Regions from separate parts of the Bacillus spongiae genome, predicted to be linked through region 1. Evidence: riboswitches for the same ligand, from Rfam matches in the RefSeq annotation. Region 1 holds a riboswitch; the other holds the start of a gene.

What was found. A riboswitch is a leader RNA that binds a small molecule or an ion and turns the genes downstream of it on or off. The one in region 1 is predicted to bind cobalamin.
Region 2: another riboswitch for cobalamin. It lies ahead of WAK64_RS15700 (ABC transporter substrate-binding protein); the one in region 1 lies ahead of WAK64_RS04340 (hypothetical protein).

The regions. Positions count from the first base shown of each region.
Region 1 covers NZ_JBBAXC010000003.1:16,990-21,687, forward strand. Annotated here, with positions in the region: gene WAK64_RS04330 (histidine--tRNA ligase) at 1-670, shown strand, start outside; gene WAK64_RS04335 (SDR family NAD(P)-dependent oxidoreductase) at 875-1,567, shown strand; cobalamin riboswitch at 1,959-2,149, shown strand; gene WAK64_RS04340 (hypothetical protein) at 2,315-2,548, shown strand; gene mmgD (citrate synthase) at 2,538-3,656, shown strand; gene WAK64_RS04350 (bifunctional 2-methylcitrate dehydratase/aconitate hydratase) at 3,702-4,698, shown strand, end outside.
Region 2 covers NZ_JBBAXC010000013.1:92,490-97,187, forward strand. Annotated here, with positions in the region: gene WAK64_RS15690 (ABC transporter ATP-binding protein) at 1-485, opposite strand, end outside; gene WAK64_RS15695 (FecCD family ABC transporter permease) at 482-1,546, opposite strand; gene WAK64_RS15700 (ABC transporter substrate-binding protein) at 1,506-2,462, opposite strand; cobalamin riboswitch at 2,583-2,766, opposite strand; gene WAK64_RS15705 (metallophosphoesterase) at 2,950-3,804, opposite strand; gene WAK64_RS15710 (hypothetical protein) at 4,018-4,242, shown strand; partial or broken gene WAK64_RS15715 (IS1595 family transposase) at 4,344-4,698, opposite strand, start outside.

The DNA of each region.
Region 1 (4,698 bases):
GAAGAACATACCCACTCAATCAATTGAGGCGATTCTACAGTTTATTCGAGAAGAGAATAATAGAACTATAAACTATTTTGACACCTATTCTATGGTCAATAAAGAAATTGAAAAAGGACTAGTGGAACTTAGGGAGTTAAGGTCCTACTTGAAGTATGTTGGCGTGGATAAAAAATGTGTATTTAATCCCTTTTTAGCAAGAGGGTTAGATATTTATACGGGATCCATTTATGAAATATTTCTTGAGAATCAATTGATCAAATCAAGCATAGGTAGTGGAGGAAGATACGATAACGCAATTGGCGGACTAATCGGAACTTCTCAATCGTTTTCTACGGTGGGAATATCCTTCGGGTTAGATGTTATCTACACGGCAATGGAACTAACAAGTGAGGTGTCTGTCGATCTGTATGATCTTGATTATTATATTATTCCAATAAAAACAATGAAACAGTCGATGTCTGTTGCTAGGTATTTGAGGTTGAAGGGGTACAAAGTAGAGCTTGACATGTCTAATAAAAAGCTGAGTAAGTTATTAGATAGAGCCAATAAGGAAAAGGTTCGTAACGTAGTGATGATTGGTGAGACTGAAGTGAAACAGAATTTATATAAAATTAAGGAAATGGATTCAGGGAAAGAACGTTATGAACCATTCATTTATGCTACATAAAAGTACTAAAATGAACTTATAACGAAAGCGGTTTAGATTATATTGATTATTAGGTAAAACGAATATATAATCAGAAGCGACGCAGGAAAATTTTATAGAAACACTAGAATAATCTGCGTTTTTAAGATGGAGCCACGTAGTCTCTGTTAGAGGATGAAAAGAGAAAAGAATAGTTCAGAAGGTATTGATGAAGGAGGAAAGAAAATGGGGAAAATAGCAAATAAGTGGGCATTAGTTACAGGCTCAAGTAGAGGGATTGGTCAACAAATCGCAATTGGACTAGCTCAAGAAGGATGCAATGTCATTATTCATGCAAGAAAAAAAGAAAACACGGAAAAAACAGTTAATTTAATAAAAGAATATGGAGTGAAGTTTGACGTAGTAGAAGGGGATCTATCCAAAACCGATGAGCTTCACAAGATGGTTGAAGTGGTAAAGGAAAAGCATGGTGGAGTAGATATTCTATATAACAATGCAGCAATCATGAGTGAATGGAAAGAATTTTGGGATATTACTGTGGAGGATTTCAATGTTATCTTCCAAAATAACCTGTATAGTGTACTATTACTCTCTCAAGCATTTGCACCTAAAATGAAGGAAAATGGCTATGGAAGAATAATTAATATAACTTCTGGAATTAAAGATACTCCACAATTATCTCCGTACGGTGTGTCAAAAGCAGCAGTAGATAAGCTAACTCAGGATTTAGCAGTGGAGCTAAAAGGAACGGGTGTTTTGGCTAATTGCCTAGACCCAGGCTGGTTAAAAACAGATTTAGGTGGACCAAATGCGGATTATGAGGTAGAAACCGTTCTACCAGGTGCAATTAAGTTAGCTTTATTTGACAATGATGGCCCAACTGGTGGTTGGTTTGGTGCACAAGACTATCGTTCATAATGGTAATAATGGAACAACGGTAAGGTTCTAAAACGTTTATTCAAAAGCCCAAGTCCTTTGGTAGAAAAGGATTTGGGTTTTTCTATTAAAAGAGAAAAATGCCCACTTGATATGAATCAGAAAATATATTTTTTAGAATACTATATTAAAAAACTAAATAAGAAAGAAAATAACATATTATCAGTACTGTCTAGTAATTTCATTGAGGTAATTTATTGCGCACGATTTTTCTATGCACCCCTTTAATAGCATGAAATAGTCGTTCCTTTAACCGATATACTATTGTTATAAAGTAGTGTGGTATACAAGAATTGTTAGAAGGAGTTTTAAATATTTGTAAATAAAACAATTGTTAATTTTCTAAAAAATTGATATATTAAATGTGTCAAATTAAATAGGTGTAGAAATAGGTGCGGATAAATCTATTTATCTGCTTAAAAGGGAAGTCCGGTTAGAAACCGGCGCTGTCCCGCAACTGTATTAGGGAGCGATTCGTCATGGCCACTGTTTCCGTTAGGGAATGGGAAGGTTCGAAAAGCGATGATCTTAAGCCAGGAGACCTGCCTGTTTTAGCAAACATCAATACCTACGAGGATAGGGGGTGTTAAGTGCGGAAGTAAAGGCGTGTTTTTTTTGAGTTACTCATAAACATGTTATTTATTAATCGTTCGTAACTTAACAACTTCTTAGGAAGTTGTTTTTTTATTGAGAAATTTTCATGAGAAGATTTGTTTGGAGGAGACATCTTTGTTTGGTTCAGTAGATTATTTTATCAATTCTTTCAAAGCATGCATTATGATTAATTATCAATTAGAGAAACCTTGCTCCATTTCAACAAAATATTCGCTATTAAAAGCTGAAATTATGGAGAGAGCTGGGAATCACGAGGAACAGCTTATTTATTTACGAAATGTTGAAAGGGCTTACAAAATAATCAATCGTGAATTATTTGAATGGGAGGAAGAAAAGGATGGAAGTTGAAAAGAAGTTTTTTCCTGGTCTAGAAGGTGTTGTTGCCACAGAAACAAATATTTCATTTCTTGATACCGTTCAAGGGGAAATTGTTATAAAAGGATACGATTTAATTAAATTATCACAAAAAAAAGAGTACCTAGATCTCGTTTATCTATTGCTTGAGGGAAAACTCCCCACTGAAGTGGAGAAAGAAACCGTCGTAGAGAAATTAAAGGCTGAATATGAACTACCGGATAAAGTGTTCGATGTATTTAAGCTCCTTCCAAAAGAGACTCACCCGATGGATGCTTTAAGAACAGGGATTTCAGCTCTGGCTGGTTATGATGATCAAATTGACAATCGCGCTCATTTAATCAATAAAGAGCGTGCCTATAAACTTTTAGGGAAAGTACCTACTATCGTAGCGAACAGCTATCGAATGTTGGACGGTCAAGAGCCTATTCTTCCACTTCAAGAGTTATCATACAGTGCAAACTTCTTCTATATGCTTACAGGCAAGAAACCGTCTGAACTAGAAGCAGAAATATTTGATCGTTCACTCGTTTTATATAGTGAGCATGAAATGCCAAATTCTACTTTTACTGCTAGAGTGATTGCGTCTACCCAGTCTGATTTATATGGTGCGTTAACGGGAGCTGTTGCCTCGCTAAAAGGCAATTTGCATGGCGGTGCAAATGAAGCGGTTATGCACATGCTTCTTGAAGCGGGAACAGTCAAAGCTTTTGAAGAAATGTTGGAAATGAAATTATTTAAAAAAGAAAAAATTATGGGCTTTGGTCACAGAGTGTACATGAAAAAAATGGATCCAAGAGCGCTCATGATGAAAGATGCGTTAAAGCAATTATGTGAGTTAAAGGGTGATGACCTTCTCCTTCGCATGTGTGAAGCTGGTGAGAAAATAATGGAGAGAGAGAAGGGACTATATCCGAATTTAGATTATTATGCAGCACCTGTTTACTGGATGCTCGGCATTAACATTCCGTTATATACACCAATCTTTTTCAGTGCCAGAACAGTTGGCATTTGTGCTCATGTGATGGAGCAGCATGAGAATAATCGCTTATTCAGGCCACGTGTTCACTATACAGGTGAGCGACATGTACTTAGTAATTAATCAATAACTGAAGAATACAAGACAAACTTGAAAGGAACGATACACGTGATTAATACGAATGAAGAAAAAAAGGTAGACGTTTTATTAGAGGAAATTGCAGATTATGTGCTGCATAAAGACATTATAAGCTCAGAGGCTTTTGAAACGGCACGTTATGTGTTGTTAGACACTTTAGGGTGTGGAATCCTTGCTTTACAATATCCAGAATGTACGAAATTACTTGGTCCTGTCGTTCCGGGAACTACGGTTCCAAACGGAAGTCGAGTGCCAGGAACTTCTTATGTTCTTGATCCGGTTCAAGGGGCCTTTAATATTGGTTGTATGATACGATGGCTAGATTATAATGACACATGGCTTGCTGAAGAGTGGGGGCATCCTTCTGATAATCTTGGGGGTATTTTGGCCGTTGCAGATTATATTAGCCGTGTTCGCATTGCAGAGGGAGAGAAGCCTTTAACTGTTCGAGATATACTGGAAATGATGATTAAAGCCCATGAGATTCAAGGGGTTTTGGCATTAGAGAATAGTTTAAATCGTGTTGGACTGGACCATGTATTGTTTGTCAAAGTGGCAACGACAGCAGTTGTTACCTATATGCTTGGCGGAACAAGAGATGAGGTAATCAACGCTTTATCAAATGCTTGGCTAGATAATTCTAGTTTACGAACGTACAGACATGCTCCGAATACGGGATCTCGTAAGTCTTGGGCAGCAGGGGATGCAACTAGTAGAGGGGTGTACTTAGCAATCAAGGCTCTTAAAGGGGAAATGGGCTATCCGCAAGCTCTTTCTGCACCAGGTTGGGGCTTTCAAGATGTTTTATTCAATCAAAAGGAATTAAAGCTTGGTCGTCAACTGGATTCCTATGTGATGGAGCATGTGTTATTTAAAGTATCATTTCCTGCTGAATTCCATGCACAAACAGCAGCTGAATGTGCGGTTAAGCTACACCCTCAAGTGATAGATCGATTAGATGAGATTGATAAGGTTACGATTACTACTCATGAATCTGCCATTCGCATCATTGATAAAAAAGGTCCAT
Region 2 (4,698 bases), on a different contig from region 1:
AATAGTAGTAGTTTCGGTTGCTGGGCAAGTGCCTGTGCTAAAAATACTCGCTGTCGTTCGCCTCCAGACAGCTGTTCAATGAAGACGTTTTCATAGTTTTTAATTCCTGTCAATTCCATTACTTCTTGTACAATCTCCTCATCGTTCGGACTCCACGATTTGAACATTCCTTGTTGATGAGAATATCTACCTAAAGAAACAATTTCCTTAACAGAATAGGAAAAAGACTGCATAGACATTTGTGGTAAAACGGCTGTCGTTTGTGCCAGCTCTTTCGCTGAGTATTGGCTAAGCTCCTTCCCAGCGATGGAAATGGAACCTCTCTGATACGGCAGCAAACCAGTCATCATCTTTAAAAGCGTCGTCTTCCCACTTCCATTTGGTCCTAAAATACCATACATTTCCCCTTGCTTCACGGAAAAAGTGACATTACGAATAATCTCCTTATTTCCGTATCCTCCTGTTAATGAGCGAACTTCAATCATAGCCTACCACTTCTTTCACGTTTTTGCTTCATAAGCACGAGTCCGAAGACTGGCGCGCCAAAAAGGGCTGTAATAACACCAATTGGCAGCTCTGTTGGTGCAATGATCGTGCGTGAAATCAGATCAGCTAAAATAAGAAAGCCGGCCCCATAGACGATCGATAAAATGAGCAATTGTCGGTGGCTTGGTCCCCATATAAGACGAACAAAGTGGGGGATGACTAAACCTACAAATCCGATCGTACCGGATACTGACACTGCCGCTCCAGTCACAATGGAACCTGCCAGCAAGATCATCATTTTACGCCGGTGAACATTCACACCTAAATACTGTGCTTTTTCTTCCCCAAAGGTTAATACATCTAACTCTTTTGCATTCCATAACAGAACGATGCAGCCAACGAGGAAAAACGGAATTAATATCCATACATGTTCCCAGCCTCTCATCGCGACACTTCCTAATAACCAACCAATGATTTGGCGAAGCTGATCACCCGTGAGCGCTATCATGAGGGATATCGTTGCTCCTAAAAAAGAGCTAAATATAATGCCTGTTAAAATAATCGTTTCCACCTTCATCGTCGGATCAATTTTCTTTGTAAAAATAAGAACCAAAAAAATTGTGATAAAGGCAGCGACGATACTCATGAATGGAAGGGTAAAAAGGGAGAGGAAGGGTATCGACAAATTAAAAAAGATGGTGACAACCGCTCCAACGGAAGCCCCCGATGAGATCCCTAATGTATAGGGATCTGCTAACGGGTTTCTGAGTAGTCCTTGGAAGGCAGCTCCAGCTAACGCAAGAGAAGCACCTACAAGTCCAGCTAGTACGACACGTGGCAAACGAATCAAATTTACGATATACGCCAGTTGTTCCTCAACCTCAAATGAAAGAAAAGGTAGAAGCTTCATGACAAAAAGTTGAATAATCACAGTGAACGGAACGGACACAGTACCAATCGATACGCCTAAAATAATTGATAAGAAAAGAAATAGTAAGGCAATACAATACGTGAATGCTTTATTCGTTTGTAAAGACCTCAGGATAAATGACTTTTGCAACTTCCTCTACTCCTTGTACTAACCTTGGCCCTGGACGGGACACTAAATCAGAGTTGACCTCATATACTTCTTCGTTTGAAATAGCGGATACACCTTGCCAGCCTTCTCTTGCTAAGACTTGTTCAGCCGCTCCTTCTCCATATGTAGTAATCACGACATCTGGATTTAATGAAACAACCTTTTCTTCATTCAGTTCAACCCAGCCTTCTTCTTCTACTACATTATTTGCAGAAATCGCCATTAAAATCTCATGCATAAATGTACTGGTCCCAACCGTAAAGAGTGGGTCTCCACTTACTTCAATAAAGACGTTCTTTTTCTCTGCTTCTTCAATCGAACTTGCTTTTTCCTTCAGTTCATTTAACGTTGTTTTCATGTCTTCAATGATATTCGAAGCTTCTTCCATGTGTCCTGTTGCTTTCCCTATAAATTCAATAGATGCATATACTTCATCGAAATTCGTTGCATCATCGACAACCAAAACAGGAATGCCTGCTTCTTCAATTTGCTCCAAGCCGGTCTGTCCCAACGCATATCCAGATTCAGGAGCCAATACTAGGTCAGGTTGTAGCGAAATAATCTTCTCGACATTAAATTCCATTCCACCAATTTTTTCAAGATTCTGGGCCTCTTCTGGGTAATTATCAAAATCTGTTCCAGCAACCACTTCCTCACCTGAGCCAACCGCAAAGAGAATTTCAGTAATACTCGGCATGATTGAAACAATCTTCTCTGGCTTCGCTTCAAGCGTCACTTCGTTATCCACACTATCCGTTAGCGTGACAGGAAACGCTGCTTTTTCTTCTGTTTGTTCCGTCGCGGGTTTCTTTGTTTCCTCTGTCTTTTTCTCGTCTTCTCCACAGCCTGCTAAGCCAAACGATAATAATACAAATAATAATGAAAATAGCTTCTTCATGGTAATCCTCCTGTTAAACATAATAAAAACATCTTCCTAAGGAAGATGTCATGTGCATAAAGGCAGTAAAGTACATCTAAAGCCATAAGCCTTCATACACCTTCCTATCCTCGTAGGCATGATTGGTGCGGTTATTAGGCAGGTCTCCTGGCTTATGATCATCGTTCCCTGTCCCTTCCCATGAAATCATTCACAGTGGGCGTTACAGTTCGCTCTCATTTACAGTGGCGGGACCGCGTTGGATTTTCACCAACTTCCCTTTTAAGCAATAGTAAATTGCTTCACCTAATTCCAAATGTATGTAATTTTCTTTCCGTTCCTAGCCATTATACACTATTTTCTCACTCATCGTTGACATATTTTTCATCATTTTCGTCATTATCAGCCTTTTTTCGAGCAGATTCCATTTTCTCGTCAAGAACGTTCAACGGAGTGACCAATACTTTTAAGTGGGTCCCTCTGTTTTCTACCAAGGATTTAAAGGCATTTATTCATTCTTAGATGCTAAGGTAATGACGATGATTTCAGGACGGTTAAAGATACGTTGAGGAATAATGCTGTTTCCTAACCCTCGATGAACAATCATTTTCGAATCAGCTTCAGTATAGGTTCCTGACGTATATTCTGGGAAGAAACCTTGATTAGGCGCTACAACACCACCTATAAACGGAATTCGAACTTGCCCCCCATGTGCATGGCCGGCTAAAGCAAGGTCCAGCTCGTGCTCGGCATAGATACCGAAATACTCTGGCCGATGTGCGAGGAGAATCGTAAAGTGTTCTGCCGGATCAATCCCTTCAAGAGCCTTTGTAATGGCTTTATCCGTTGTCTCTCCCTCTTCCAAAAAAGGTTGAATCGCCGGATCATCAATCCCTACGATATGAATTTGTTCATTTTCTCTTTCAATCACTTCACTAGAATTCCGGAGTACTTTTACTCCAGCACTTGTTAACCTCTCTTCTAATGTGGCAAACCTTTCTGACCACCATTCATGATTTCCACTAACGTAATAAACAGGGGCTATGCTCGTTAACAGTTCCATTAACACGACACTATTTTCTTCATTATATTTTTTCGAATCGACTAAATCACCCGTAAAGACAATGACATCAGGATTGGTCTCTTTCACCTTTTCCACTAACACCCGCTGGTTCTTACCAAAGGACTTACTATGTAAATCAGATAATTGGACAACCTTATAGCCATTGAATGCTTCTGGAATTTGATCTGATTGAATACTCATGTTTGTCGTTGTAATCGAATTGTTTTGATAATAAGAAAACAAACCCAATACTACAACAGTTAGTAAAACATACAACGCAACCTTCTTCTTTTTTTTCATCTTTTCCCCTCTTCTTATCCTCTATTATTTTTTACAACTATACTATAAGTAGAGCTTCTTTCACACTAATTTAATATAGGCCCTTTTCGTAAAGATTGTTGCTTTTGATTCTTACAAGGAATAATTTACTTTTTATGGTATTATATTAGGAGAGGACTAATCAGCTAACGGGAGTTTAGTTCAATATAACAATTATTGAAAAGGGGGGCTTTTATGAGAAAAATATGGTTTCCGTTATTATCTTCAGTTGCGACAATGGCTCTGTTTTATGGAATTGGAAATATATTCGATTTATCTCTTTTTAGGTTTTCACTCGTACTTAACGAACCGTTAGAAAATGGGTTGATTTTTGATGCAAATATTGCATTACTTCCTTTTGCTATCGGCTTAATAGTTGGATTTGTTGTGGAACGCATAGTTAAACTCAGAAGCGTTTAATTGCGAAAGAGATACAATGAAAAGAAAGAGAAAATGAAGAGCAGATTGGACTTTAACGGAATAAGAAATACAGTCGTGCCAACATAGGGATGGCTATTTTTTTATACCTCAAATAAAAAATTGACGGTAATGCTATTTGAATTTTGGCAAGCACTAAGTAGCATTTGGTTTATTTGTTCATTTTCAGCCAGCTTCTTACTTTGCTGAAGGAAGCTAAACCAGTAAAGGTAATTGTCCAAATACTTCGTAGCCACTCCTTGGAACCTATCCATCCACCCCTTTAAACGTTTATGATAGTTATTAACGTTTTCCAGATGATAGATGCCTTTTTTGACATACCCCTCTTTGCTTAGATTTATCGGCTCGTGTTTAAGTGCCTTTATTTGGGCGAATTTCTTGTAGTTCGTGGCTGTATCTGTGTATAAAAAGAGTATGGGGCGATATAGCTTCCGATAA